One region of the Streptomyces sp. NPDC041968 genome, then DNA from elsewhere that is predicted to be linked to it. Evidence: riboswitches for the same ligand, from Rfam matches in the RefSeq annotation. Region 1 holds a riboswitch; each other region holds the start of a gene.
What was found. Region 1 has a riboswitch for cobalamin ahead of ACZ6EG_RS12560 (ABC transporter substrate-binding protein). Riboswitches for the same ligand answer to the same signal wherever they lie in the genome.

Region 1 (7,330 bases):
CCCGTACGAGGGAGGCGTCGGCGGCCAGTACGGCCAGCCGCGGCGCCACCGAGTCCCACGCGTCGAGGAGCCCGCGCATGCTCAGGCCGGTCTCGCCGAGGACGGGACGCAGGTCGAGCACCTGGGCGTCGGGGGTGACGAGAGCGGGGAAGGCGGGGCCTTCGGGAGCGGAAACGGTGGCCAGGGCGAAGGGTCCGGCGAAGAGGGCGGACGCGGCTTCAGGTTTCACGGACATGTCCTCCTGATTGCGATGGCACTAATCTGGACCCGCCACTCGCGATCAGGGAAATCAATTCGGTGGATGATAATCATCAGCCGGGTGAATTTTCGCAGGTCATCGCCGGACAGCTAGGAAAACCGCCGTGAATCTCAGTCGCCTGGACCTCAACCTCGTGGTCGCCCTGCGCGCCCTGCTGGAAGAGCGGAACGTGACCCGTGCCGGGCAGCGCGTCGGCCTCAGCCAACCGGCGATGAGCGCGGCGCTCTCGCGTCTGCGCCGCCACTTCGACGACGACCTGCTGGCGCGGGTCGGCGGCCACTACGAGCTGACCGCTCTCGGACAGGTCCTGCTCGACCGCGCGTCCACCGCCTACGACCTGCTGGAACGGCTCTTCGCCAGCCAGGCCCACTTCGACCCGGCCCGGGAGAACAGGGAGTTCAAGCTGGTCGCGTCCGACTACGCGGTCGCCGTCTTCGGTGCCGAACTCGCCCGGGTCGTGCACCAGGAGGCCCCCGGCATCCGGCTGCGTTTCGCGCAGACGCCGACCACCGTGGTGGACGCCACCGACACCCTGCTGAGCACCACCGACGGCCTGCTCATGCCGCACGGCGTCATCAGCGACTTCCCCGCCACCGACCTCTACCAGGACCGGTGGGTCTTCCTCGTCGCCGAGGACCACCCGAGCGTCGACGACCGGCTGACCCGGGAGGACCTGGCCCGGCTGCCCTGGGTCACCTACCAGCGCACCTATGACGCCCCGGCCGTCCGCCAGCTCGGCATGCTGGGCATCGAGCCCCGCGTCGAGGTCTCCGTGGACAGCTTCCAGATCATGCCCCTGCTGGTCAGCGGAACCCGGCGCATCGCCCTGCTCCAGGCCCGTCTCGCGCGGCTCCTCGCCCCGCTCGCCGCGGTACGGGTGGTGGAGCCGCCCTACGAGGCGGTGCCGCTGCGGGAGGCGTTGTGGTGGCACCCGGTGCACACCCACGACGCGGCGCACATCTGGCTGCGCGAGACCGCCGCCCGGGTCGGACGGCGGATGGCCGACCGGCCCGAGGAGTGACCGGGACCCGCCGCCCGCTTGCGGAGGGCGTCATCCACCAGACGGATGAGAAGCATCCGCACCGTGAATGACGGCAGAGGTGGGCAGGACGCCCGCACAGGAGGCATGCCGGGGCGGCCCGTCGGCACCTTCCCGCTCGACGTCTTCCTCCGGCGGACGACTGAAGCCCGTCGCCGGGGTCTGTCCCCCTGCTACCGGCCGGAGTCCCGCCGTGCTCGGACGCGGGCCCTCACGTCCGAGGCGCGGTACGCGGTGGTTCCCCGGGAAGGAACGTCACCTGCGGGGCGCCGGTGCGCGGATGAGTGGCGACCTCCGCCTCCACTCCGTACACCTCCGCCAGGAGCCGTGGGGTGAGGATCTCGGCGGGCGGTCCCGAGGCGGTGACCGCACCGTCGTTCAGCACGTAGAGGCGGTCGCAGTAGTAGGCGGCCAGGTTGAGGTCGTGCAGGGCGAGCAGCACGGTGGCGGGCAGCCGGCGCAGGATGCCGAGCACGGACAACTGGTGCCGGATGTCGAGGTGGTTGGTGGGTTCGTCGAGGACCAGCAGGGTGGGCTGCTGGGCGAGGGCGCGCGCGATGAGGACGCGTTGGCGCTCGCCGCCGGAGAGCCGGTCGAAGGGGCGGTCCGCCAGGTGGACGGCGTCCACCGCGAGGAGCGCGGAGTCGACGAGTTCGGCGTCCTCGGGGGTGTCGCCGGCCAGGAGCCGCTTGTGCGGGGTGCGGCCCATGGCGACGACCTCGCGGACGGCGAGGTCGAAGTCGGCGGCCGAGTCCTGGACCACCGCCGCCACCGTGCGGGCCAGTCGCCGCACCGGCAGCGACCAGGCGTCGCCTCCGTCGACCCGGACCTGACCGGTGGCGGGGCGCAGGACGCGGTAGACGGCGCGCAGGAGACTGGACTTCCCGCTGCCGTTGGGGCCGACGAGCCCGACGGTCTCGCCCGGGCGGGCGGTCAGGGAGACGTCGCGCACCAGGTGGCGGGCTCCCGCGGTGAGCGTGACGCCGTCCACGCTCAGGTCGGTCGGGGTCATGCCACTCCTCGGTCGGTGCCGCGCCGGGCGTCCCGGCGCATCAGCCACAGGAAGAACGGCCCGCCGCACAGGGCCGTGAGCACGCCGACGGGTATCTCCGCCGGCGCGGCGACCGTCCGCGCGGCGATGTCGGCCCAGACCAGGAAGACCGCCCCGCCCAGGGCCGCCGTCGGCAGGACCCGGCGGTGGTCGCCGCCGACGAAGAGCCGCACGATGTGGGGCATCATCAGGCCGACGAAGCCGATCGGCCCGGCAGCCGCGACCAGTACGCCCGTGACCAGGGAGAGCACCACGAACAGCCGGGCGCGGAAGCGGGCCACGTCCAGCCCCATCGTGGTGGCCGCCTCCTCGCCGGCCAGCAGCAGGTTCAGGTTGCGGGCCTGCACGAGGAGGACGGCGACGCCGAGCAGCAGGGCGCCGCTCGGCAGCCACAGCGTGCCCCAGCCGACCCCGCCGAGGCCGCCGAGGGTCCAGGCGAGGACCGCGCGGGCCTCGTTGCCCCGGTCGGTGGTGAGCAGCAGCAGATCGAGGACCGCGGTGAGCACCGCCGCGATCGCCACCCCGGACAGCACCAGCCGCGCCGAGGTGATGCGTCCGCCGGTGCGGGCGGTGGCATACACGAGGACGAGCGCGCCCAGGGCGCCGACGAAGGCGGCCACCGACAGGGAGAGCGGACCGAAGAGGGTGACGCCGAACACGATCACGGAGACCGCGCCGAGGGACGCCCCGGAGGAGACGCCCAGCAGGTACGGCTCGGCGAGCGGATTGCGCACCAGAGCCTGCAGGGCGGTGCCGATCACCGCCAGGCCGGCGCCGGTGACCGCACCGAGCAGCACCCGCGGCGCCCGGACGTCCACCACGATGGTCTCCCGGGCCCGCGACCAGTCCGGATCCTGCCAGTCGGCCCCCAGGGCGTGCGTCACGATGCCCCACACCTGGCCGGGCGGCACCTGGACGGAACCGATCGCGAGGCCGGCCGTGGCGGAGGCGAGCAGCAGGACGGTGAGGACGAGCAGCGTGACGGCCAGCCGCGTACCGCCCCCTCCCGGCTCCTCGGCGCCGCGCCGACGGACCGTCCGTCCGGTGGACGTGCCGGTGACGGCCTGCGTCATCGGAAGCTCTTGGGGTGCAGCCCGCGGGCCAGGTCCTCGACCGCGTAGGCCGAGCGGATGCCGACCAGGGTGGCGGTCAGCGGCAGGACGACGAACCGCTTGTTCCTGACGGCGGGTACGTCGGCGAGCGCGGGCTGGGAGAGCAGGTACTTCTTCTTCTCCTCGACGCTTCCGGCGCCGGCGTAGTCGTAGATGGCGATGACTTCGGGCCCGCGCTCGACGACCTGCTCCCAGGAGACGTCACCGAAGACGTCGTCGAGGTCGGCGAAGACGTTCTCGCCCCCGGCCAGCCGGATCAGCTCGGTGCCGAGGCTCTTGCCGCCCGCGGTGAAGGCGCTCTTGTCGCCGCTGTCGTAGACGAAGACGGGCACCCGGGGTTCGCCCCGGACGCCGGTGGCGGCCTTGCCGACGCGGCCCTCCAGGTCCGCGACCAGCGCGTCGGCCCGGTCCGGGACGCCGAAGATCCTGCCGATGGTGCGGATCTCGTCGTACGTGTCCTTCATCGTCACCTGCTTCTCGCCGCAGTACTCGCGGTTGAGGTAGGTGTCGATGCCCGCGTCGGTGAACGCCTCGCGGGAGCGGCCCTCGTTCTCGGCGAAGGCGCTGCCGTAGCCGCCGTAGACGAAGTCGGGTTCGGCGTCCAGGACCTTCTCGAACGACGGTTCCCTTCCCGCCAGTTCGGGAATCGCCTCGTAGTCCTCCTTCAGCTCCGGCAGCACGGCGGAGTCGGGGAAGGCCGTGCCGACCATGCGGTCCTTCAGACCGAGCGCGAGCATGAGCTCCGCCGGGTGCTGGTGGATGGTGACCACCCGCGACGGCGGCCTGTCGTACGTCGTCCGCACGCCGCAGTTGTCGACGGTGACCGGGAAGCCCGCGGGCACGGCGGCGGTGGCCTTGGCGTCGCCGCCGCCCTCGTCGGACGCACCGCAGCCGGTGGTGAGCAGCACCGACGACAGTGCCACGGCAGCGGCCGTGGCACGAAGGAACCCGCGCGTGCGGGCAGGGGTGAACAGCTGGGACACGTGAAGCCTCCTGGAGTCCGCGCTCCTCGGATCGGGCCCGCGACGGACCAGTGTCCTGACTCCCGGATCGACGTTCCCCCCGCCTTCCCGCGCGGTGCGCAGTGGCGTGTCGGAGGGGCGCTCCCCGGTCACAGTGGCGGGACCGTGCCGGATTCGCACCGGCTTCCTGTCTCCCGTCGCGGCGATGACCAGGTGATCCTACGTTTCGCCGAGCCGACGGCGAAAGGGCGTGCGGTTCCCGGCCGCACGCCCCGCTCCTGCCTCACCCTTCGCGGACGGCCCGCAGGACGAGCCGTTCGGCGTCCTCGTCGTAGGGGCGGCCGTCGAACCCGCCGAAGACCTCCACGCGGCCGAAGCCGGCCTCCTCGGCCATCCGCCGCAACTCCACGGCGCTGTACACGAACCACGTCAAGGTGGCCCGCGTCACCCGGTCGCCCCGGACCAGCACCCACTCGCTGCGCAGCCGCGCCCACTCGTTCAGCACGGTGTCGGTCTGCACCATCAGGTCGTCGCCCCGCCGCACCACCTTGGGCGGAGTGACCCTGCGGGCCAGGAGTTCCTTCCCGGCGAGGTCGAGGACGAGCGTGCCGCCGGGCGCCAGGCAGGTGTACATGGTGCGCAGCACGCGCGCGTTGTCGGCGGGGTCCTCGAAGTACCCGAAGGAGGTGAACATGTTGAGGACGACGTCGAAGCCGCCCGGCGCCTCGTAGTCGCGTGCGTCGGCCCGCACGTACGTCACGTCGGCACCGGCGTCGGCCGACCGCTTGCGTGCCCGGTCCAGCATGGCCGGGCTCAGGTCGACTCCCGTCACGCGGTGCCCCCGGCGGGCGAGGGGCACGGTGAAGACGCCCGGCCCGCAGCACAGGTCCAGCACGCGTGCTCCGTCGGGGAGAGCGAGCAGGGGAGAGGTGTCGAGCAGTTCCTCGGCCTGCTCGTAGCGCTGCTCGGAGAAGAGGAAGTCGTGGAACTCGGTCCAGAAGTCATCGTCCTGGAATCCGCCCGTCCGTGTCATCGCGCGTCAGTGCTCCTTCGTGGTCGCCGTCGGGGACAGGGGGCCGCGCCGGGCGTCGGCGCAGCGTGAGCAGCAGAGGGGGGAGCAGCAGGCACTGGGCGGCCGCCAGCAGCCAGAACCAGCCGGTGTGCCCGGTCCGTTCGCCGAGGCCGTACAGCTGCCCGCCCAGCGCGCCGCTCGCGCAGGCGCCCAGGCCCGCGGCCAGCCGCTGCTGCCCGAAGACGACGGCGTCGGAGCGGGGGCTGCGGCGCAGCGCCTCCAGGTCGTTCTTGAGGAACAGCACGATGTCGCCGAGAGTGATCAACGCGCCGCCCGCCAGCAGGGCCGCCCGGGTACCCGCCGCCAGCACGGCCAGGCCCGCCGCCAAACCGGTGAAACCGACCGCGAGGGCGAGGGCGTACGGCATGCGCCGGATCAGACCCGACGCGAGCGGCTGCACGACGATGACCAGAGCGAAACAGAGCAGCAGCACCACGCTGTAGAACGCGCCGGAGGCGCGCTCGACGGCGTACACCGCCAGGAAGTGCTGGAAGTGGAAGTAGAGGTAGAAGGCCAGCGCGTTGGCGGCGAACGGCAGTGGTGCGAGGCCCGCCAGGAGACCCTTGGCGGCCTTTTCGCCCGGCCCGGTGGTCTGTTCCGCGTCCGTTCCGGGCAGCCGCGCGTGTCCCACGGTGACCGCGAGGAACAGCGCCGTGACGGCCGCGAAGAGCCAGCCGGGCGAGGACAGGACGAACGGCCCGGCGATGAGCGGGCCGACGGCCATCCCGGCGTTGAGTGCCGCGTTGCCCGCCGAGAGGAAGGCCGGGCGGCGCTCGTCGTCGACGCCGTGCACCAGGTAGGCCTTGTTGGCGGGCAGGTACAGCGCGGCACCGCAGCACGTCAGGACCAGCGCCCAGACCGCCAGCGGCGGCCAGCGCAGGGCCAGCAGGAACCCGGCGAAACCGGCGGTGCGTACGACGAGGGCCCACAGCATCGTGCGGCGCAGCCCGATCCGGTCCGCGAGGGCGCCGCCGACGATGCCGCCGGAGAACTGCACGAGCGAGGCCGCCGCCAGGACGACGCCGACCGCGCCGAGCCCCATCCCGAGCCGTTCGTGCAGGAAAACCGACATGAACGGCAGGACCATGAAGCTGCCGAGCGGAATGAGGAACGAGCTGAGCAGGAGGAACCGCAGGGGGCCGCTCAGCGGGAACAGCGAGGCCCGCCGTCCCGTTCCCCGGGTGGTGCGCTCACCCACCGGGCGCCGCCCGACCGGCCTCGGGGAAGGGGTCGGTGAGCACCCGCAGGGCGCCCGCGGCGGCCACCGCGCGGTGGGTGGCGAGTTCGGCGGTCTCGGCCTCGGCGTAGACGATGCCCGCGTAGCCACGGCTGTCGCCCAGGTGCTCGATGGGGTCGCCGACCCGCTTGACCGGGTACCAGGCGGGTGTTCCCGGCATGTCGGCGAGCCGGTCGAGTCCGGCGACGCCCGTGAAGACGCCGGGTGCGGCCGGATAGCCGAGGACGAAGGCGACGGCCGGACCGCCGGGCAGGGACGCGTCCATGAGACGCGGGCGGCGGCCCAGCGCGGCCTCGACCATCGCCTCGTACACGTTGACGCCGAGTGCCCGGCACAGGCCCTCCCCGACCAGCGCGCCTCCGATGCGGGGGTTGACCTCCACCACCTCCGGGCCGTCGGTGGTCAGCACGAACTCCACGTGGGCGAACCGGTCGGTGTAGCCGATGGCGGCGAGCACCCGGTCGAGCCAGCCCTCCAGCGATGTCCGCAGCGGTCCCGGGAAGGCGACGGGGAAGGCGGTGATCTCCTCCCTGAAGCGCGGCTCCGGTGACATCAGCCGACTGGAGACGCCCAGCAGCCGGGTGCTGCCGTCCCAGGT
Region 2 (7,330 bases), on a different contig from region 1:
GCCGCCTGGTCGGCGGTCGCGTCGGAGAGGGTGGCCTTGCCGTCGGCGGTCGCGCTGCCGCGGCCGGGGCCGAGGGCGCTGTCGGCCCAGCGGGCGACTCGGGCCGCGTCCGCCAGGCCGGAGCGTGCCATTCTGGCCAGTTCCGACCGGACCGGTGTGCCCTCCGGGGGGCGCGGCGCGGCGCGGCGCGGACGCCGCTGGTTCATCGCTGGTGGGGCGGCGGCCAGGGGTCGCGGGCGGACGAGTCGGAGCCTGGAGTCGCGCGGGATACGGGACGTCACGGGTGCAGTCTTCCGGTTGACGGTCCGAAAACCCAAACGGAATGCCCCGTCGGGCTCCGGGGACGGCGCAGGTGTGAGGCCTGAAGCGGGTCACCGCATGGAACAGGCCAGTGGTACGACGCTAAACGGAACCTGAGCGGCGAGCGGTGGGACACCGGCGCCGGGGTCACACCAGCGGGGTCATGAAACGGCGCAGGGTCTCCTCGTAGCGGTCGGGGTCGGCGTTCCACATGGCACCGTGCGGGGCGTCCTCGACGGTGTGGAGGGCGACCAGTCGCGGGTGGGTGTCGGCGAGGCGGCGGGAGAGCCGCCAGGGGGCCACGGCGTCGCCGGGGCCGTGGAAGATCAGGGTCGGGACCGCCGGGCGGTACAGGCCGGCGGTACCGGCGTCGTGGTCGGCGCGGAGTCCGGCGCGGCCCTGGGCGGCGCGGACGGCGAGCGGCAGGAGCGCGCCCGGGGTCCGGCGGGCGGCGGCCAGGGCGCGCAGCGTGGTCTCCCAGCTGAGGACCGGCGAGTCCAGGACGAGGCCCGCGATGCGGTCGCGCACGCCGGAGAGCGCGGCGGTGCGCAGGGCCATGGTGGCGCCGGTGGACCAGCCGAGCAGCACGACCTGGCGGGCGCCGTGGTCGAGGGCGTAGCGGACGGCCGCGTCCACGTCCCGCCACTCGGTCTCCCCGAAGTGGTGCAGGCCGTCCGGCGAGGAGGGGGCGCCGACGTCGCCGCGGTAGGCGAGGGCGAGCACCGGGACCTGCCGCCGGCTCAGGGGGGCCATCAGGTTCATGGCGTGTTCGCGGGTGGCGGCCAGTCCGTGCACGGCGATGATCCACGTCGGGCGGGAGCCGGGCAGGAACCAGGCCGGCAGGGGGCCGAGTTCGCCGGGGACCTCGACGTCGGCGTGTTCGAGGTCGAGGGCGGTGCCCGGGTTGCCGACGTGGAGGTTCGGCGTGAACCAGGCGCGGTCGCCGGCCGCGAGGGTGCCGTGCGTGACCCGTTCGAGGCGGCGGACGACGGTGTCGGCGCCGTGTTCGACGGCGCCGAGGACCGGTCCGACCACCGCGTGGGAGCCGTCGCCTGCCAGGCCGTACCGGCCGGGGCGGAGCGCGGCGAGGTCCCGGGTGAGGGTGATCTGCCCGGCGGCGGTGCCGTGCACGGTGAGCCGGGGTTCGGTGGGCAGGGGCCTGCCCGGCGGCGCCTTGAGCGCGGCGTCGCTGGCGAGCCGGCCGACGGCGACGCTCGCCGCCCCTGCGGCCAGGGCTGCGGTGACGGCAGCGGCCGTCGCGGGGAGGATGCGCACGTTTCCCAGTTTCCCGAGGGACCGCGGAGTAAGCCACCGGGACGGCGGCGGGCGGTGCCGTCCGGGGCGGCCGGGCGCCGGTGCCGTGGTGCTGGTGGGTGCGCGGTGCGGACGGGACGCCCGCGTCCTTCGGCTCCAGCGACGACCTTGGGGCCGTTCGTGTCTCGTCCCCCTTCTGGCGTCCTCTCCCGCCTTCTCCCGTCGTGGCCCGCCGTCACGGTGACCGCCGAGCCAGGGCCGTCAGGTCCGCTGGCCGTACCCCCGGAGCCGCTCCGTCACCTCGGCGAGCTGCTCCTCGGTCAGCAGGGACGGGGAGCGGCCCGGCACCGCGGAGGCCGTCAGCCACAGGCGGCACATCCACTCCAGCTGGGCGGTGCGGTCGTAGGCCTGGTCCAGGGAGGCGCCGTAGGTGAGCGTGCCGTGGTTCTGCAGGAGGCAGCCGGTGCGGCCGGTGAGGGCGTCGAGCACGGCGCGGGCCAGTTCGTCGGTGCCGTAGGTCGCGTAGCGGGCGACCCGGACCGGGCCGCCCAGCGCGGCGGCCATGTAGTGGACCGGCGGGAGTTCGGGCACGAGCAGCGAGACCGCCGTCGCGTGCACGGCGTGGGTGTGGACGACGGCCCGGGCGTCGGTGGCGCGGTACACGGCGAGGTGCAGGGGCAGTTCGCTGGTGGGGACCAGCGTCCCGAGCACCTGCCGGCCGTCGAGGTCCACGCCGGTCGCGTCGGCCGGCGCCAGACGGTCGTACGGCACCCCCGAAGGGGTGACCAGCACCGTGTCGCCGACGCGCGCCGAGACGTTGCCGGAGGTGCCGACCACCAGTCCGTCCGCCACCGTCCGCCGGGCCGTGGCGACGAGAACCTCCCAGGCCTCGGCCACCTCCGGGTCCACCCGTCCGCCCGTCGATCGCGTCACAGTCACCAGCTCCTCCCCGCAGGCCGTGCACCCCTGCCGTCCCGTCGATCACCGATCCCCGGCGATCCTGCCAGGCACGTCTCCGCAGAGCATCGGCGCGGGCACGGAGCGGAAGGTGACGTCCCTCGTTCCGGTCACTGCGACGCCTATCCCAGTTCATCTTCCGTTCACTCTGGTTACCTACGTTCGACCAGCCAATGACCTCGAACGATTGCCTGGGTAAATGGAAAGCTTCTCGCTGATCCTCGCGATTGTGGTGGTAACCGCACTCGCGTTCGATTTCACGAACGGTTTCCACGACACCGCGAACGCGATGGCAACGACCATTTCGACCGGTGCGCTCAAGCCCAAGGTGGCGGTGGCGATGTCCGCCGTCCTCAACCTTGTCGGCGCCTTCCTCTCGGTGGAGGTCGCCAACACGATCTCCAAGGGTCTCGTCGACGAGACCGGCATCCGTCCCGAGGTCATCTTCGCCGCCCTCGTCGGCGCGATCCTCTGGAACCTGCTGACCTGGCTGGTCGGGCTTCCGTCCAGCTCCTCGCACGCCCTCATGGGCGGCCTGATCGGTGCCGCCGTCGCCTCGGCCGGCGTCGGCGCGGTCCACGGCGACGTGCTCGTCACCAAGGTCCTCCTCCCGGCGATCGCCGCCCCGCTGGTCGCGGGCATCGCGGCGATGCTGGGCGCGCGGCTGACGTACCGGCTCGGCCGCAAGGCCGACGGCAAGGCCGCCGCGAAGGGCTACCGCGCCGGGCAGATCGCCTCCGCCGGCCTCGTCTCGCTGGCCCACGGCACCAACGACGCCCAGAAGACGATGGGCATCATCACCCTGGCCCTGGTCGCGGGCGGCGCCCTCGCCCCGGACTCCGACCCGCCCATGTGGGTCATCCTGTCCGCGGGCATCGCCATCGCCCTCGGCACCTACCTCGGCGGCTGGCGCATCATCCGCACGATGGGCAAGGGTCTGACCGACCTCCAGCCGCAGCAGGGCTTCGCCGCCCAGACCAGCGCCGCCACGGTCATCCTGGCCTCCTCGCACCTCGGCTTCTCCCTCTCCACGACGCACTCGGTCTCCGGTGCGGTGATGGGCGCGGGCCTCGGCCGCAAGGGCGGCGTGGTGCGCTGGTCCACGGCGACCCGGATGTTCGTCGCGTGGGGCCTGACCCTGCCGGCCGCGGCCTTGGTCGCCGCGATCGCCGAGTGGGTCTGCGGCCTGGGCGACTGGGGCACCGCCCTCGTGGCCGTCTTCCTGATCGCCTCCAGCGCCGCCATCTGGAAGGTCTCCCGGCGCGAGGTCGTCGACCACACCAACGTCATCGACGAGCCCGAGCCGTCCGGTGTGGTGACCACGGCGATGGCCGCCGTCTCCCCGCCGCCGACCGGGGCGGCCGAGGAACTGGCCGCCGCCGTCCCGGCCGCCGCGCCCGACGCCAAGTCCCCGTCGGCCACCACCACCGTCTGAGCCCGCCCCCGGGTACGAAGGAAGAAGCGAACCTCCATGAGCATCGACTGGGCAGCTCTCGGCTCCGTCTTCGGAGTCAGCCTCGCGGCCACCGTGATCCTGGTGGGCCTGTTCACGCTCGGCATCGTCGGCCTCTCCCGCCAGGAGCGGGCCACCGCCCAGGGCGGCTCCGCGGCCCTCGCGGTCACCGGCGCGTACGCGTGCTTCGCGGCCTGCGCGGCGGCGGTGGCGTACGGCATCTACCTGATCGTCGCCTGAGCGTCGCGCGAACGATCACCGCACACCCGTGAGGCGGGGTGCGGGACGGACACCCACCGTCCCGCACCCCGCCTCTTCGCGTGCCGGCGCACACCACCCGCGTGTGGGGCTTCGCACACTCCCCCGTCGCAGGTCAACGCCAGGTTGACGGGTGTTCGCGGGCCGTGGTGGACTGCCGGAGCCATTACGGCGGCAGGAGAGGAAGCCCGGTGCGATTCCGGCGCGGTCCCGCCACTGTGACCGGGGAGCCCATCCCCGGGAGCCAGGAACTCTCACCGCCGGTCTCTTCCAGCCAGGGCGCGGACACCCTGAGTGAGGACGTATCGCCATGCGCGGCTGCCGTTCCAGGTACACCGGTGACTCCGGGTGCCCCAGCGACACCCTCCCCCGCCCCGCGGCCGGCTGAGCCGTGCGCGCCGAACGCGTCTTCGCGTACGGCGCCGCCGCCGGCCTCCTCGGCGACCTCCTCCTCGGCGATCCGCGCCGCGGGCACCCGGTCGCCGCGTTCGGCCGTGCCGCCGGTGCCGTGGAACGGGTGCTGTGGCGTGACCACCGGGGCCGGGGCGCGCTGCACACCGCCCTGTGCGCCGGTGGCGCCGCCGCCCTCGGGGCCTCCGCCGCACGCGCCGTACGCCGCTCCCCCGCCGCATCCGTCGCGCTGACCGGCGCCGCCACCTGGGCCGTCGTCGGCGGGACCTCGCTCGCCCGGGAGGCGCACGCCATCGGGCGGGCCCTGGAGGCCGGCGACGTCGAGGCGGCCCGGGCGCGGCTGCCGCACCTGTGCGGACGGGACCCGCAGGCCCTGGACGCCGACGGGATCGCCCGGGCCGTCGTCGAGTCCGTCGCCGAGAACACCTCGGACGCGGTGGTGGGCGCCCTCGTGTGGGGCGCCGTCGCCGGAGTGCCCGGGCTGCTCGGCTTCCGCGCGGTGAACACCCTGGACGCCATGGTCGGCCACAGGTCCGCCCGGTACCGCCGGTTCGGGTGGGCCTCGGCCCGGCTCGACGACCTCGCGGGCTGGCCCGGCGCCCGCCTGACCGCCGTCCTCGCCACCGTCGCCGGCGGCGATCCGCGGGGCGCCGTACGGGCGTGGCGTGCCGACGCCGGGCGGCACCCGAGCCCCAACGCCGGCCCCGTGGAGGCGTCGTTCGCGGGCGCCCTCGGCGTGCGGCTCGGCGGGACGCTCTCCTACGGCGGGCGGGTGGAGCACCGGCCCGTCCTCAACGGGGCGGCCGGTCGCGCCGTCCTGCCCGGTTCCGGCGACATCGACCGGGCCGTCCGGCTCTCCCGGCGCGTGGGCTGGCTGGCGCTGGGCGTGTGCGCCGGCGCACGGCTGCTCGCACGCCGGGCACTCACGAAGGGACGTGACTCATGAGCGGTGGCCTCCTCGTCGCCGGCACCACCTCCGACGCCGGCAAGAGCGTCGTCACCGCCGGGATCTGCCGCTGGCTGGTGCGGCAGGGCGTCAAGGTCGCGCCCTTCAAGGCGCAGAACATGTCGCTGAACTCCTTCGTGACCCGCGAGGGCGCGGAGATCGGGCGGGCGCAGGCCATGCAGGCCCAGGCGTGCCGGGTGGAGCCGACCGCGCTGATGAACCCGGTGCTGCTCAAGCCGGGGGGCGAGCGCAGCAGCCAGGTCGTGCTGCTCGGCAAGCCGGTCGGCGAGATGAGCGCCCGCGGCTACCACGGCGGGCGCCAGCGGCAGTTGCTCGGCACGGTGCTGGACTGCCTGGCCGAGCTGCGGGGCACGTATGACGCGGTGATCTGCGAGGGGGCGGGCAGTCCGGCCGAGATCAACCTGCGCCGGACCGACATCGTGAACATGGGGATCGCCCGGGGCGCCGGGTTCCCCGTGCTGGTCGTCGGCGACATCGACCGCGGGGGCGTCTTCGCCTCCTTCTTCGGCACGGTGGCCCTGCTGTCGTCCGAGGACCAGGCGCTGGTCGCCGGGTTCCTCGTCAACAAGTTCCGGGGCGACGTGTCGCTGCTGGAGCCCGGCCTGGACATGCTGCACGGCCTCACCGGGCGGCGGGCGTACGGCGTGCTGCCCTTCCGGCACGGCCTCGGGATCGACGAGGAGGACGGGCTGCGCGTGTCCCTGCGCGGGACGGTGCGGGAGTCGGTCGTCGCGCCGCCGGTCGGCGAGGACGTGCTGCGGGTCGCCGTGTGCGCCGTCCCGTTGATGTCCAACTTCACGGACGTGGACGCGCTCGCCGCCGAACCGGGGGTCGTGGTGCGGTTCGTGGACCGGCCGGAGGAGCTGGCGGACGCCGATCTCGTGATCGTGCCGGGTACCCGCGGGACGGTCCGGGCGCTCCGATGGCTGCGGGAGCGCGGGCTCGCGGACGCGCTCGTCCGCAGGGCCGCCGAGGGCCGCCCGGTGCTCGGGATCTGCGGGGGCTTCCAGTTGCTCGGCGAGCACATCGAGGACGAGGTCGAATCGCGCGCCGGGCACGTGGACGGGCTCGGAGTGCTGCCCGTGCGGGTGCGGTTCGCCCACGAGAAGACCCTCGCCCGGCCGGTCGGCGAGGCCCTCGGCGAGCACGTCGAGGGGTACGAGATCCACCACGGGGTCGCCGAGGTGACCGCGGGCGTCCCCTTCCTGGACGGCTGCCGGGTCGGGCAGACCTGGGGCACGCACTGGCACGGCTCGCTGGAGTCGGACGCCTTCCGGCGGGCGTTCCTGCGCGAGGTGGCCGCCGCCGCGGGCCGCCGCTTCGTGCCGGCCCCCGACACCTCGTTCGCCGCGCTGCGCGAGCAGCAGCTCGACCTGCTCGGCGACCTGATCGAACACCACGCGGACACGGACGCGCTGTGGCGGCTCATCGAGTCCGGCGCGCCGCAAGGACTGCCCTTCATTCCACCGGGAGCACCCGCATGAGCACTGTGTTGTTGTTGTCGACCGCCGACACGGACCTGCTGGCGGCCCGCGCCTCCGACGCCGGGTACCGGATCGGCAACCCCACCCGGGTCGACGTGCGGGAGGAACTGCCCGCGCTCGTCGAGGGCGCCGACCTCGCCGTCGTACGGCTGCTGGGCGGCAAGCGGGCCTGGGAGGACGGGCTCGCCGCGCTGAAGACCGCCGGCATCCCGACCGTCCTGCTGGGTGGCGAGAGCGTGCCGGACG
Region 3 (7,330 bases), on a different contig from region 1:
GTGTACCACCGCCCACCGGAGGGCGTGCCGACACGGTCCCGAACGCGCGTACCAGCGGTGTCCGACGGCGCTGTGGACTAGACCAACGAGGGGCGCGGAGGTATACAGAAGGGATCACGGAGCGTGCGGGGCCATCCTGCCCGGAGCCGTGCCACGATGTGGGCCGTGGCCGACAGGGATATCGGTCGCTTCGGCACCCGGAGCCGGGAAGGCAGAGCATGAGCACCGACGTCAGCAGTGCGGAGAACGAGGGTGGGGCGACCGTCCGTACCGCGCGCGTGCCCAAGTACTACCGACTGAAGAAGCACCTGCTGGACATGACCCGGACCCAGGCGCCGGGCACGCCGGTCCCTCCCGAGCGCACCCTGGCCGCCGAGTTCGACACCTCGCGCACGACGGTGCGCCAGGCCCTGCAGGAACTGGTCGTCGAGGGCCGCCTGGAGCGCATCCAGGGCAAGGGCACCTTCGTCGCCAAGCCCAAGGTCTCGCAGGCCCTGCAACTCACCTCGTACACCGAGGACATGCGGGCCCAGGGTCTCGAACCCACTTCGCAGCTGCTGGACATCGGCTACATCACCGCCGACGACCGGCTCGCCGGACTGCTGGACATCACGGCCGGCGGTCGGGTGCTGCGCATCGAGCGGCTGCGCATGGCCAACGGCGAGCCCATGGCCATCGAGACCACCCACCTCAGCGCCAAGCGCTTCCCGGCGCTGCGCCGCTCCCTGGTGAAGTACACGTCCCTCTACACGGCGCTCGCCGAGGTCTACGACGTCCACCTCGCCGAGGCCGAGGAGACCATCGAGACCTCGCTGGCCACCCCGCGCGAGGCCGGGCTGCTCGGCACCGACGTCGGCCTGCCCATGCTGATGCTCTCCCGGCACTCGCAGGACCGCACCGGTCAGCCCGTGGAGTGGGTGCGCTCGGTGTACCGGGGCGACCGCTACAAGTTCGTGGCCCGGCTGAAGCGGCCCCAGGACTAGGGCCCGTCCGACCGCTCCCGCCCGTCCCGCGGCGCGCGTGTCCGACATATTCCGGCACCCGGGACCGCGAAGTTGCAGTTCAGGACCGATATGCGGACGAGGGGTTCCGCTGTCTCGACGCCGTCACCTACATTTCGTGCGCACTGCACGAGGTGATCAGCGAGGGGACGGAGCCGCCGTATGTCACAAGCCCCAGAAGTGAGCAGAGGGCCGGTGGTGACGCCGGTGCGCGTCGTCATCGGCCTCTGCCTTGTCGCACCGTTCGTCGCCATGCTCTGGGTCGGTTCGTACGCGAAGACCGACCCGGCCTTCATCGGCATCCCGTTCTTCTACTGGTACCAGATGGCGTGGGTGGTGCTCTCCACCGCGCTGACGATGATCGCCTACAAGCTGTGGCAGCGTGACCAGCGCGCCCGCCGGGAAGGCGGTTCCCGGTGAACGACGGCGTGAACGGCGTCGCACTCGCCGTCTTCATCTTCTTCTTCCTGCTCGTCACCGCCATGGGCTTCCTGGCCGCCCGCTGGCGCAGGGCCGAGAACGAGCACAGCCTCGACGAGTGGGGCCTGGGCGGCCGCTCGTTCGGCACCTGGGTCACCTGGTTCCTGCTGGGCGGCGACCTGTACACGGCGTACACCTTCGTGGCCGTGCCGGCGGCGATCTACGCGGCCGGCGCCTCGGGCTTCTTCGCGGTGCCGTACACGATCCTGGTCTACCCGCTGATCTTCACCTTCCTGCCCCGGCTGTGGTCGGTCTCCCACAAGCACGGCTACGTGACGACCTCGGACTTCGTGCGCGGCCGGTTCGGCTCGAAGGGGCTGTCGCTGGCGGTGGCCGTGACCGGCATCCTCGCCACCATGCCGTACATCGCGCTCCAGCTCGTCGGCATCCAGGCCGTGCTGGACGTGATGGGCGTCGGCGGCGGCGAGGACACCAACTGGTTCATCAAGGACCTGCCCCTGCTGATCGCCTTCGGCGTGCTGGCGGCGTACACCTACTCGTCGGGGCTGCGCGCGCCCGCGCTGATCGCCTTCGTGAAGGACACGCTGATCTACATCGTCATCGCGGTGGCGATCATCTACATCCCGATCAAGCTGGGCGGCTTCGACGACATCTTCGCGGCGGCGGGCGACAAGTTCACCGAGTCGGGCAAGGGCTCGCTGACGCCGGACCACGGCGGCCAGTGGACCTACGCCACGCTGGCGCTGGGCTCCGCGCTCGCGCTCTTCATGTACCCGCACTCGATCACCGCGACGCTGTCCTCGCGCAGCCGTGAGGTGATCCGCCGCAACACCACGATCCTGCCGCTGTACTCGCTGATGCTGGGCCTGCTCGCGCTGCTGGGCTTCATGGCGATCGCGGCCGGGGTGAAGGTGGAGAACGGGCAGCTGGCGATCCCCCAGCTCTTCGAGAACATGTTCCCGGACTGGTTCGCCGGTGTGGCCTTCGCGGCGATCGGCATCGGCGCCCTGGTCCCGGCGGCGATCATGTCGATCGCGGCCGCCAACCTCTTCACCCGCAACATCTACAAGGACTTCATCAAGCCGGACGCCACCCCGGCCCAGGAGACGAAGGTCTCCAAGCTGGTGTCCCTGCTGGTGAAGGTGGGCGCGCTGGTCTTCGTGCTCGGCATGGACAAGACGGTCGCGATCAACTTCCAGCTGCTCGGCGGCATCTGGATCCTGCAGACCTTCCCGGCCCTGGTGGGCGGCCTGTTCACCCGCTGGTTCCACCGCTGGGCCCTGCTCGGCGGCTGGGCGGTCGGCATGGTCTACGGCACGGTCGCCGCGTACGGGGTGGCCTCGCCGACGCAGAAGCACTTCGGCGGTTCCTCCGACGAGATCCCGGGCATCGGTGAGATCGGCTACATCGGCCTCACCGCCTTCGTGCTGAACGTGGTGGTCACCGTGGTCCTGACCTTCGTCATGCGGGCGCTCAAGGCGCCCGACGGCGTCGACGAGACCAAGCCCGGTGACTACACGGCGGACGCGGGCGACCCCGGCGTCGAGGCGGAACTGCCGCCGGCCACGGCGGGCACCTCGCACTGACCCCCTCCCTCAGGCGGGCCGTCGGAGAAATCCGGCGGCCCGCTGTCGTACCCGTCGGGCACACTCGGGGGCATGGACTTCGTGATCCGGCGTGCCACGGCCGAGGAGTACGACACCCTCGGTGAGATCACCGCGCGCGCCTACCTGGGCGACGGCCTCCTCGACTTCGGGGAGGACGACGCCTACCTCCACGAGCTGCGCGCCGTGGCCCGGCGGGCGGCCGCCGCCGAGGTGCTGGTCGCCGCATCGGACGGCGGTGTGCTCGGTGGCGTCACCTTCGTGCCCCGCGGTGGCCCGATGGCCGACATCGCCCGTCCCGGCGAGGCCGAGATACGCATGCTCGCCGTCGCCCGCGAGGCGCGCGGACGCGGCGCCGGCGAGGCGCTGGTGCGGGCCTGCGTCGACCGCGCCCGGTCCGTGCCGGGCTGCGCGCGGGTCGTGCTGTCCACCCAGCGCACCATGCACGGCGCCCACCGCCTCTACGCGCGCCTGGGTTTCACCCGCACCCCGGAGCGCGACTGGAACCCCCTGCCGAAGCTGGACGACTTCACCCTGCTCACCTATGAACTGACGCTCTGACACCCTCCCGACACGCTCACGGACACAACATCTGGGGGTGCTGGCGGTACCCGGCACAAGATGTATGCTCGTGCTCGCTGTCGCCGCAGGGGAATCCGGTGCGAATCCGGAACTGTCCCGCAACGGTGTACTTGTGCGTGTTCGCGTCTCCACGTGTCCGCGCACGGGCTTGAGTCCGAGGACCTGCCGACAGTGCGCCCGGCCGCCTTGGCCCGGGTGCCATGACGTCCGGGTCTCGTGGAGTGGGCCGGTGGACGCGACGCCGTGCGCGCTCGTGAACTGCCTCCTGCCCTCCGCCGGGCCCCGTGCCGAGCGAGGGAGTGCTCCACGTGACCATCGCGCCAGCCGATCCGGCTTCAGCGACCCCGGTGACGGCGACCGGGGAACCGGACGGTCCCGGTACCGCGTTGCTGCGGACCCTGACCGAGCTGACCGCCGACCTCCCGGGCGCCGACCCCGGCCGGGTCGCCGCCGCCGCGCTGCGCGGCCGGTCCGCCCGTGCGGACGAGGCCGAGCTGCGCGAGCTGGCCACCGAGGCCGCCGCCGGACTGATCTCGGAGGACCCGGTCTACTCCCGGCTCGCCGCCCGCCTGCTGACCCTCACCATCCGGGCCGAGGCCGCCTCCCAGGGCGTCACGTCCTTCACCGGGTCGGTCGCCACCGGTCACCGCGAGGGCCTGATCGCCGACCGCACCGCCGCGTTCGTACGGCGGCACGCGGAGCGCCTGGACGCGCTGATCGACCCGGCCGCCGACGACCGCTTCGGCTACTTCGGTCTGCGCACCCTGCACAGCCGCTACCTGCTCCGGCACCCGATCACCCGCAAGGTGGTCGAGACGCCCCAGCACTTCATGCTGCGCGTGGCCGCCGGGCTCGCCGAGGACGACACCGCCCGCTCGGCCGACGAGGTGGCCGCCCTCTACGGGCTGATGAGCCGCCTCGACTACCTGCCCTCCTCCCCCACCCTCTTCAACTCCGGCACCCGGCACGCCCAGATGTCGTCCTGCTACCTCCTCGACTCCCCCAAGGACGAGCTGGACTCCCTCTACGACCGCCTCCACCAGGTGGCCCGCCTCTCCAAGCACGCCGGCGGCATCGGCATCGCCTACTCCCGCATCCGCTCCCGCGGCTCGCTCATCCGCGGCACCAACGGGCACTCCAACGGCATCGTCCCGTTCCTGAAGACGCTCGACGCCTCGGTCGCCGCCGTGAACCAGGGCGGCCGGCGCAAGGGCGCCGCGGCGGTCTACCTGGAGACCTGGCACGCCGACATCGAGGAGTTCCTGGAGCTGCGGGACAACACCGGCGAGGACGCCCGCCGCACCCACAACCTCAACCTCGCCCACTGGGTGCCGGACGAGTTCATGCGCCGGGTGGACGCCGACGGGCAGTGGTCCCTGTTCTCACCCGCCGACGTGCCCGAGCTGGTCGACCTCTGGGGCGCGGAGTTCGACGCGGCGTACCGCGCGGCGGAGGCGGCGGGGCTGGCCCGCAGGACGCTGCCCGCCCGTGAGCTGTACGGGCGCATGATGCGTACCCTCGCGCAGACCGGCAACGGCTGGATGACCTTCAAGGACACCGCCAACCGCACCGCCAACCAGACCGCCGAGCCGGGCCACGTCGTCCACTCCTCCAACCTCTGCACGGAGATCCTGGAGGTCACCGACGACGGGGAGACGGCGGTCTGCAACCTGGGCTCGGTCAACCTCGGCGCCTTCGTCGACGTGGCCGCGGGCGACCTCGACTGGGAGCGGCTGGACGCCACCGTCCGCACCGCCGTCACCTTCCTGGACCGGGTCGTCGACATCAACTTCTACCCGACCGAGCAGGCGGGCCGCTCCAACGCCCGCTGGCGCCCGGTGGGCCTCGGCGCGATGGGCCTGCAGGACGTCTTCTTCCGGCTGCGCCTGCCCTTCGACTCCCCCGAGGCGAAGGCCCTCTCCACCCGCATCGCCGAGCGCATCATGCTCGCGGCCTACGAGACCTCCACCGACCTCGCCGAGCGCAACGGCCCGCTGCCGGCCTGGGAGAAGACCCGTACGGCCCGGGGCGTGCTGCACCCCGACCACTACGGCGTCGAGGCCGCCTGGCCCGAGCGCTGGGCCGCGCTGCGCGCGCGCATGGCCACCACCGGCCTGCGCAACTCCCTGCTCCTGGCGATCGCCCCGACCGCCACCATCGCCTCGATCGTGGGCGCCTACGAGTGCATCGAGCCGCAGGTGTCCAACCTGTTCAAGCGCGAGACGCTCTCCGGCGAGTTCCTCCAGGTCAACTCGTACCTGGTGGACGACCTCAAGCGGCTCGGCGTGTGGGACGCCCGCACCCGCGAGGCGCTGCGCGAGGCCAACGGCTCGGTGCAGGGCTTCTCCTGGATCCCCGAGGACGTCCGCGCCCTGTACCGCACCGCCTGGGAGATCCCGCAGCGCGGCCTGATCGACATGGCCGCCGCCCGCACCCCCTACCTCGACCAGGCCCAGTCGCTGAACCTGTTCCTGGAGACGCCGACCATCGGGAAGCTCTCCTCGATGTACGCGTACGCCTGGAAGCAGGGCCTGAAGACCACGTACTACCTGCGTTCCCGCCCGGCGACCCGCATCGCCCGCGCCGCCGCCCGGGCCACCGTCCCCGCACAGCAGACCCCCGATCCCGAAGCGGTCGCCTGCTCCCTGGAGAACCCCGAGTCCTGCGAGGCCTGCCAGTAATGACCACCGAGATCCCCGCGACCCCCGCCACCAAGAACCTGCTCGACCCGGGCTTCGAACTGACCCTGCGCCCCATGCGCTACCCGGACTTCTACGAGCGCTACCGGGACGCCATCAAGAACACCTGGCACGTCGAGGAGGTCGACCTCCACTCGGACGTCGCCGACCTGGCGAAGCTCAGCCCCATGGAGCAGCACCTGATCGGCCGGCTGGTGGCCTTCTTCGCCACCGGCGACTCGATCGTCGCGAACAACCTGGTGCTCACCCTCTACAAGCACATCAACTCCCCCGAGGCGCGGCTGTACCTGTCCCGCCAGCTCTTCGAGGAGGCCGTGCACGTCCAGTTCTACCTGACGCTGCTGGACACCTACCTGCCCGACCCGGAGGACCGCGCCGCCGCCTTCGCGGCCGTGGAGAACATCCCCTCCATCCGCGAGAAGGCCGGGTTCTGCTTCAAGTGGATGGACTCGGTCGAGTCGATCGACCGGCTGGAGAGCCGGGCCGACCGCCGCCGCTTCCTGCTCAACCTCATCTGCTTCGCCGCGTGCATCGAGGGCCTGTTCTTCTACGGCGCCTTCGCCTACGTGTACTGGTTCCGCAGCCGGGGCCTGCTGCACGGCCTGGCCACCGGCACCAACTGGGTGTTCCGGGACGAGACCATGCACATGTCCTTCGCCTTCGACGTGGTGGACACGGTGCGCAAGGAGGAGCCGGAGCTGTTCGACGACCAGCTCCGGCAGCAGGTCACCGACATGCTGCGGGAGGCCGTCGAGGCCGAGCTGCAGTTCGCGCGCGACCTGTGCGGTGACGGCCTCCCGGGCATGAACACCGACTCGATGCGGGAGTACCTGGAGTGCGTCGCCGACCAGCGTCTGACGCGGCTCGGCTTCGCCCCGGTGTACGGCTCCGAGAACCCCTTCTCCTTCATGGAGCTGCAGGGCGTTCAGGAGCTGACCAACTTCTTCGAGCGCCGCCCCTCGGCGTACCAGGTCGCGGTGGAGGGCACCGTCGACCTGTCCGA
Region 4 (7,330 bases), on a different contig from region 1:
GGCCGTCTCCCCCGGGGTGACGACCGCGGGGCCCAGCCCGATGGCGACGACGACGGACACGAGCAGGACGGCGACCAGCGCCGAGCAGCCGAGCAACAGCCCCTTACGGGAGGCGAGTCGACCTCGCGGCCGGCCTCGCACGGCCTCCGCGGGCCGGGGCGCCGGCGCCTCGGCCGGGTCGGCCGGGGTCTCGACCTCACCGACCGAAGGCCCGGAGGCCGAAGGCGGAGGCATGTGCGGGACCTTCACTTTCCCTCGCTAATGAAAATCGTTTTCATATGGTGAACCTAGCACGCCCCCGACCCCGACAGACAGTCCGGACCGACGAGTGGAACGGGACACAGGGCCACGGCATCCCTCACGAGGCAGCGACCGGGAGCACTCTAATGGAAATGATTATCACTGCGATAGTGTGATGTCCGCGCCGCGCTGCCCGCCGCCTGCCGAGGCCGGTACCGCCGGACAACCTCCCAGTACGACAAGGGCGTTGCAGCCGGTCCGCGTTCGATCCACCGCCGCCGACAGGACAGGAGCGCCCCCTCGTGCCCAGCCCCTCCGCCCCTCCCGCCCCCGCCGGGTCCCCGCCCCGTGAGCAGCGCTCCATCCTGCTCGACCTGGCCTTCCTGCGCCTGTGGACGGGCGCCACCGCGTCCGGCCTGGCCACCTGGGCCCTGCCCTTCGTGCTGGGTCTCGCCGTCTTCGACCGGACCCTGACCGCCACCGACCTCGGCCTGCTGCTCGCCGCCCGCACGGTCGGCTTCCTCGCCGCGGTACCCGTGGCCGGGGTCCTGGCCGACCGGCACTCCCGCCGGGGTGTCGTGCTGTGGGCGGGGCTCGCCGCCGGAGCCGCGGCGCCGGTGATCGCCTTCGGCCTGGACCGCTCGGTGCTGCTGATGGCGGCGGCCGCCGCGGTGGCCGGAGCCGGCCAAGGCGCCTGCCGACCCGCCTACCAGGCCCTGACCGCCGAGGTGGTCGACGCCGGTCGCCGGCAACAGGCCAACGCCGCCATGACGTTGGCGGTACGGGTCACCACCCTCGTGGGCCCCTCCTCGGCCGCGCTGCTCGCCGTCTTCCTGGACACCTGGGCCCTGTTGGTGGGCATCGGGCTTCTCTGGCTCGTCGCGGCCTGCGTGCCCGGACGCGGCGCCCGGCCCGGGACCGGGGAGGACACGGCGGAGCCTTCGGCCGGGGCGGGCAGGGCGTCCCTCCTGGGCGAGTTCGCGGAGGGGGTCCGCGAGGCCCGCAGGCACCCGTGGTTCCTCGCCGGTCTGGGCGCCCTGACGGCCGTGATAGCCACCGGCTACTCCGCGACCGGCGTCGCCCTGCCCATGGTCAGCCGGGACGAGTACGGCACCGAGGTCGTTCTCGCGGGTGCGATGACCGCGTACACCGCCGGAGCGCTCGGCGGTGCGCTGCTCATCGCCCGCTGGCGTCCCCGCTCCCCCGGCTGGGCCGCCCTGGCCGGCCTCGCCGCCTACGGACTCGCCCCGCTCAGCCTCGTACTGCCCGTGCACCCGGCCGCCGTGATGGCCGCGTACGCCGTCGCGGGCGTCGGCATCGAGCTGTTCAACGTGCCGTGGTTCACCGCCGCCCAGCGCGAGGTCGCCCCGGACAAACTGGCCCGGGTCTCCTCCCTGGACTTCCTGCTCTCCTATGGACTCGCCCCGGTCGGGCTCGCCCTCATCGCCCCCGCCATCGACGCCTTCGGCGTCACGGCGGTGCTCACGGGCTGCGCGGTCGTCTGCTTCACGGCGCCCGCGGTCGCCGCCCTGGTGCCGAGCGCACGCACCTTCTCCGCCGCCCGAGGGCGCGACGACGCCCGCTGAGCGCCGCTGCGAAGGGGCCACCCCGGACGGGGGGCCCGAAGGTCCGTCGGACCGTACGGGAGAGGGCTGTGATAGCTTCCGGACGCCAGTCGCACTCGTGAACGCGGCCTACGCGTGCACGGGTCAGGGAATCCGGTGGGAATCCGGAACTGACGCGCAGCGGTGAGGGTGACGGGCGGGGCAGCAGCCACTGGACGACGGTCACGGCCGGGTCCGGGAAGGCGTCCCGCCGGGATGACCCCGAGTCCGAAGACCTGCTGGTGACCGATCGTTCGCACGGACCCCGCGCCTGGGTCCCGACGTTGAGGAAACCGACACCGTGCAGCTGTCACGTCCCGCCCGTTGTTCCGTCCTGCTCCTGACGGGGGCCCTGTTGCTCACCGCGTGCGGTTCCGGCTCGGGCTCCGGCTCGTCCGGGAAGCCCGCCGGCGCCCAAAAGCGCTCCGTCACGATCGACAACTGCGGGCAGAAGGTGACGGTCGAGGCCCCGCCCCAGCGGGCGGTGTCCCTGAACCAGGGCACCACCGAGATCCTGCTCTCCCTGGGCCTGGCCGACCGCATGGTGGGGACCGCCACCTGGACCGACCCGGTCCTGGAGGGTCTTGAGCGGGCGAACGAGAAGGTGCCCCGGCTCGCCGACAACCAGCCGTCGTTCGAGCGGGTCCTGGACGCCGAACCGGACTTCGTGGCCTCGTCCTTCACCTCCACCCTGGGCAAGGGCGGGGTGGCGCCCCGCGAGAAGTTCGAGGAGCTCGGCGTTCCCACGTACCTCTCGCCCGCCGACTGCGAGGGCAAGGACAACACCGGCGACGGCGACGGCTCCCGGAGCGAGCCCCTGACCATGGACACCGTCTACCGCGAAGTGCGGGAACTGGCGCGGGTCTTCGGGGTGGAGGAACGGGGTGAGAAGCTCGTCTCCGGGTTGGAGAGCCGGGTGGCGAAGGCCGCCGCCGGGACCGGCGCCGAGAACGCCACCGTCCTGTACTGGTTCGCGAACCAGGAGTCCCCCTACATGGCGGGCTGCTGCGGCGCGCCCGGCATCATCACGAACGCGCTCGGCGCGAAGAACGTCTTCGACGACAGCACGCAGGAGTGGCCCCAGATCAACTGGGAGACGGTGGCCGACCGTGACCCCGACCTGCTTGTCATCGGCGATCTGACCCGCAGGTCGCAGACCGCCGAGTCGGCCGCGAAGAAGATCGCGTTCCTGGAGTCGCATCCGGCGACGAGGAACATGAAGGCGGTGCAGGCGAAGCGGTACGTGCTGCTCAGCGGGCAGGCCATGAACCCCACGATCCGTACGGTCGAGGGCGTCGAGAAGGTGGCCGCGGCCCTGCGCGAGCACGGCCTCGGCCGATGACCACCGCGCTGCGGTCCTCCCGGAAGGTCCGGCCGCACGGCACGGCCGGTGTGCTGCGCGGCCTGGCCGGTGCGGGCGGCGGGCTCGCGGTGCTCGCCGTGTCCGTCGCCGTGGCCATCACCGTCGGGCCGGCGGACATCGGCGTGGGCGACGCCTGGTCGGTGGTCGCCTCCCGCCTGGGCTGGGGGACGACGGAGCTGACTCCGATCCGGGAGGGCATCGTCTGGAACCTGCGGTTGCCCCGTACGGTGCTCGCCGCGGTGTGCGGCGCCGGGCTCGCCGTGTGCGGTGCGGTGATGCAGTCACTGCTGCGCAACCCGCTGGCCGACCCCTTCGTCCTGGGCGTCTCCTCCGGAGCGTCGACCGGCGCCGTCGTCGTGATCGTCCTCGGCGCGGGCGGCGGCGCCCTGACCGTCTCCGGCGGCGCGTTCGTGGGTGCGCTCGGCTCGTTCGCGCTGGTGCTGCTGCTCAGCCACACGCTCGGCGGGACGACGGACCGCGTGGTGCTGTCCGGGGTGGCGGCGATGCAGCTGTTCGCCGCCCTGACGTCGTTCGTGGTGACGACGGCGGCCGACGCGGAGACCACCCGGGGTGTGCTGTTCTGGCTGCTGGGGTCGCTCAGCGGGGCCGACTGGACCGAGGTGGGGCTGTGCCTGGCCGTGCTGGTGCTCGCCCTGGTGGTGTGCCTCGGGTACGCCCGCACCCTGGACGCCTTCGCCTTCGGCCAGGACGCCGCGGCGACCCTGGGCGTCTCGGTCGCCCGGACCCGGCTGGTGCTGCTGTGCGTGACCGCCCTGCTGACCGCCGCGCTGGTCGGTTCGGCCGGCGCGATCGGTTTCGTCGGCCTGGTCCTGCCGCACGGCGCGCGGGCCCTGGTCGGCCCGGGGCACGCCCGGCTGCTGCCCGTCACCGCGCTCGCCGGGGCGGTCTTCCTGGTCTGGGCCGACACCCTGGCCCGTACCGTCCTCGATCCCCAGGAAGTGCCGGTGGGCGTGGTGACCTCGCTGGTCGGCGTTCCGGCGTTCGTCCTGGTCCTCTACCGCACGAAGAGGACGCGTTGACGGCCGGCGCCGGGCGGGGGACCGACGGGCGGACGACCCACGGGCCGACGTCCGCGGGGCAGCCGCCCGCCGAGCCGTCCACCCTCGCCGCCGATCGCGTGAGCCGTGCCCTGGGCGGACGGCTGGTCCTCGACGGCGTCGGCCTCGCCCCGCGACCCGGTTCCGTGACCGGGCTGCTCGGCCCCAACGGCTCCGGCAAGTCGACGCTGCTGCGGCTGCTGTCCGGCGTCCTCGCCCCCACCTGCGGGGTCGTCACCCTCGACGGGCGTCCCCTCGGCGACTGGGGCCGCCGCGCCGTGGCCCGGCGGGTGGCCGTCGTCGAGCAGCATGCCGACACCCTCGTCGAGCTGACCGTCCTCGACGTCGTACGCCTCGGTCGCGTCCCGCACCGCCGCGCCTGGACCCCCGTGACCGCGGCGGACGAGCGGGCCGTACGCACCGCCCTGGAGCGCACCGGCCTCACCGACCGCGCCGACCGGCCCTGGCACACGCTCTCCGGCGGGGAGCGCCAGCGCGTGCAGATCGCCCGTGCCCTGGCCCAGGAACCGCGCGAGCTGCTGCTGGACGAGCCGACCAACCACCTCGACGTCCAGCACCAGCTCGACCTGCTGGCCCTGGTCGCCGAGCTGCCCGTCACCAGCGTGATCGCCCTCCACGACCTGAACCTCGCGGCGATGTACTGCGACCAGGTCGTGGTGCTGCGGCAGGGCCGGGTGGTGGCCGCCGGCACCCCCGGCGAGACCCTGACCGAGTCCCTGATCGCCGACGTCTACGGCGTACGTGCCGCGGTCACCCGTCCCGGCCCCGGCGACCGGCCGCACATCCGCTTCCTGGGCACCGTGGCCGGGAAGTGACAGCGGGCGTGGTCCCGTGGTGCGGTGCCGGTTCCGGGGCCGGTGCCGGACGGTTTCAGAGGCGGGCCCTGGCCGCCGCCAGGGCCGTCTGTACCTCCCGCAGCACCCGGGCCGCGTCGTCGGGGTCGTTCACCACGTCGGTGCGGTTCATGTCGACGACGAGGACCTCACTGGCCGAGTAGTGCTCGTACACCCAGTCGTCGTAGCCGGACCACAACGTCCGGTAGTACTCGACGAGGCCCTCGTCCTGCTCGAAGTCCCGGCCCCGCAGCCCGATCCGGCGCAGCACCGTCGCGAAGTCCGCCTTGAGGTAGACCATGAGATCGGGCGCCTTGCGGTACGGCAGGCCGTCGATCTCGCGCATCATCTCGTGGAGCAGCCCCTCGTACACCCTCATCTCGAGGGAGCTGATCCGCCCCAGATCGTGGTTGACCTTGGCGAAGTACCAGTCCTCGTGGAGGGAGCGGTCGAGGACGTTGTCGCGCTGCTTGTACGCCTCCTTGATCGAGGCGAACCGTGTCTGCAGGAAGTAGAGCTGAAGCAGGAAGGGGTAGCGCTTCGCCCGGATCTCCTCGGGGCTCGCCGTGTAGAAGAGCGGGAGGATCGGGTTGTCCTCGACGCTCTCGAGGAAGACCTGGCTGCCCAGGCCCTTGGCGAGCATTTCGGCCACGCTCGTCTTGCCGATGCCGATCATGCCGCCGACGCAGATCACGGACGTACCTCGCTTCTTTCTCGGAATCTCCCCGCCCGGGCGGTACCGGGCGTGTCCCGAGGGGCCGGAGCCACTGCTCCGACGATGTCGCGCAGGGCGACGCGCCACCGCTCAGCAGGCGCACCGAAAAGGATAGATGACGCCCTCGCCGCGCACCGGCCCGGGACCGGCCCCGCGTCCCGGTACGCGCCGGCGACCGACCGGCCGGGCGTCGTCGACGAGCTGATGTCGGCCCCCTATGAAACAAGGTGATGGTTTCGGTATCTTCGACTCACAAGGGCGCTCCCGTCAGGAGCGTCGTCACCCACCACCCGTGCGCGCCGCGTCACCCGGCTCGCCGGCGGCCTCGTCCGGTACCCCGTGGGCCGGGCGTCGCCGTGCTCGTGTGTTCCGCGCGCCGGGACGCCTGGCGTCCGGGGCGGCAGGCGCGGGGCCTCGGGGCGCGCGCAGCCACCCCTTCGGCAGGGTCCGCGCCCGCCGCACCGCCCCCGAAGGGGGTCCTCCGGCGCGTTCGTCCACGCCATGCGCCCCGTCAGGAGACCCGATGACCGACACCACCCCGGCCACCGCACCGAGCGCCTCGACCTTCTCCACGTACTCCCCCGCGACCCGCGAGCCGATCGCCTCGCATCCGGTGGACGGCCCGGAAGAGGTCTCCCGCGCCGTCGACCGCGCCCGGACCGTCCAGGCCGGGTGGGCGGCGCTGCCCGCGGCCCGGCGCCGAGACCATCTGCTGCGCTGGAAGAAGGCCCTCGCCACCGACCTGGACGCCGTGGCCCGCACCATCGCCGAGGAGACCGGCAAACCGGCCGGCGACGCCGCGCTGGAGGTCGTCCTCACGCTGGAGCATCTGGGCTGGGCCGCCCGCAACGCCGAGCGCGTGCTGCGGCGGCGGAGGGTCGGTACCGGCCCGTTCACCGTCCACCAGCGGGCCTCGCTGGTGCACCGGCCGCTGGGTGTGGTGGGTGTGATCGGGCCCTGGAACTATCCGCTCTACACCCCGATGGGCTCCATCGGCTACGCCCTGGCCGCGGGGAACGCCGTGGTCTTCAAGCCGTCCGAACTGACCCCGGGCACCGGCGTGCTGCTGGCCCGGCTCTTCGACGCCGCCGTGCCCGGGCACGCGGGGCTGCTCACCACCGTCACCGGCGCGGCCTCCACCGGGGACGCCCTGGCCCGGTCCGGGGTGGACAAGCTGGCCTTCACCGGGTCGCCGGGGACGGCCCGCAAGGTGATGGCCGTGTGCGCCGAGACGCTGACGCCGTTCCTCGCCGAGTGCGGCGGGAAGGACGCGGTGATCGTCACCGCGGACGCGGACCTGGACGCGGCCGCCGACGCGATCGTGTGGGGGGCGCTGAGCAACGCGGGGCAGACCTGCGCCGGGGTGGAACGCGTCTACGCGGTGGCCGAGGTCCACGCGGCGCTGTGCGGACGGGTGGTCGAGCGGGCGGGGGCGCTGCGCCCCGGTGCCGGGCCGGACGCCTCCTACGGTCCGATGACCCTGCCGGGCCAGGTCT

Region 2: linked by a shared signal. The riboswitch ahead of ACZ6EG_RS00300 (cobalamin biosynthesis protein) and the one ahead of ACZ6EG_RS12560 (ABC transporter substrate-binding protein) in region 1 are both predicted to bind cobalamin.
Region 3: linked by a shared signal. The riboswitch ahead of ACZ6EG_RS16800 (ribonucleoside-diphosphate reductase subunit alpha) and the one ahead of ACZ6EG_RS12560 (ABC transporter substrate-binding protein) in region 1 are both predicted to bind cobalamin.
Region 4: linked by a shared signal. The riboswitch ahead of ACZ6EG_RS19265 (ABC transporter substrate-binding protein) and the one ahead of ACZ6EG_RS12560 (ABC transporter substrate-binding protein) in region 1 are both predicted to bind cobalamin.

The regions. Positions count from the first base shown of each region.
Region 1 covers NZ_JBVJCB010000004.1:346,705-354,034, forward strand. Annotated here, with positions in the region: gene ACZ6EG_RS12540 (fumarylacetoacetate hydrolase family protein) at 1-235, opposite strand, end outside; gene ACZ6EG_RS12545 (LysR family transcriptional regulator) at 363-1,280, shown strand; gene ACZ6EG_RS12550 (ABC transporter ATP-binding protein) at 1,510-2,310, opposite strand; gene ACZ6EG_RS12555 (FecCD family ABC transporter permease) at 2,307-3,422, opposite strand; gene ACZ6EG_RS12560 (ABC transporter substrate-binding protein) at 3,419-4,444, opposite strand; cobalamin riboswitch at 4,473-4,650, opposite strand; gene ACZ6EG_RS12565 (class I SAM-dependent methyltransferase) at 4,707-5,456, opposite strand; gene ACZ6EG_RS12570 (MFS transporter) at 5,425-6,693, opposite strand; gene ACZ6EG_RS12575 (ATP-grasp domain-containing protein) at 6,686-7,330, opposite strand, start outside.
Region 2 covers NZ_JBVJCB010000001.1:53,101-60,430, forward strand. Annotated here, with positions in the region: gene ACZ6EG_RS00275 (hypothetical protein) at 1-281, opposite strand, end outside; gene ACZ6EG_RS00280 (alpha/beta hydrolase family protein) at 448-1,575, opposite strand; gene ACZ6EG_RS00285 (class II aldolase/adducin family protein) at 1,816-2,493, opposite strand; gene ACZ6EG_RS00290 (inorganic phosphate transporter) at 2,711-3,946, shown strand; gene ACZ6EG_RS00295 (hypothetical protein) at 3,983-4,204, shown strand; cobalamin riboswitch at 4,356-4,495, shown strand; gene ACZ6EG_RS00300 (cobalamin biosynthesis protein) at 4,614-5,579, shown strand; gene ACZ6EG_RS00305 (cobyric acid synthase) at 5,576-7,084, shown strand; gene cobN (cobaltochelatase subunit CobN) at 7,081-7,330, shown strand, end outside.
Region 3 covers NZ_JBVJCB010000006.1:180,817-188,146, forward strand. Annotated here, with positions in the region: gene ACZ6EG_RS16780 (GntR family transcriptional regulator) at 219-983, shown strand; gene ACZ6EG_RS16785 (DUF3311 domain-containing protein) at 1,164-1,421, shown strand; gene mctP (monocarboxylate uptake permease MctP) at 1,418-3,028, shown strand; gene ACZ6EG_RS16795 (GNAT family N-acetyltransferase) at 3,101-3,607, shown strand; cobalamin riboswitch at 3,635-3,812, shown strand; gene ACZ6EG_RS16800 (ribonucleoside-diphosphate reductase subunit alpha) at 3,937-6,309, shown strand; gene ACZ6EG_RS16805 (ribonucleotide-diphosphate reductase subunit beta) at 6,309-7,330, shown strand, end outside; gene ACZ6EG_RS16810 (ATP synthase subunit B family protein) at 7,253-7,330, opposite strand, start outside.
Region 4 covers NZ_JBVJCB010000007.1:276,091-283,420, reverse strand. Annotated here, with positions in the region: gene ACZ6EG_RS19275 (FecCD family ABC transporter permease) at 1-234, opposite strand, end outside; gene ACZ6EG_RS19270 (MFS transporter) at 624-1,826, shown strand; cobalamin riboswitch at 1,896-2,102, shown strand; gene ACZ6EG_RS19265 (ABC transporter substrate-binding protein) at 2,146-3,186, shown strand; gene ACZ6EG_RS19260 (FecCD family ABC transporter permease) at 3,183-4,247, shown strand; gene ACZ6EG_RS19255 (ABC transporter ATP-binding protein) at 4,346-5,101, shown strand; gene ACZ6EG_RS19250 (deoxynucleoside kinase) at 5,157-5,813, opposite strand; gene ACZ6EG_RS19245 (aldehyde dehydrogenase family protein) at 6,358-7,330, shown strand, end outside.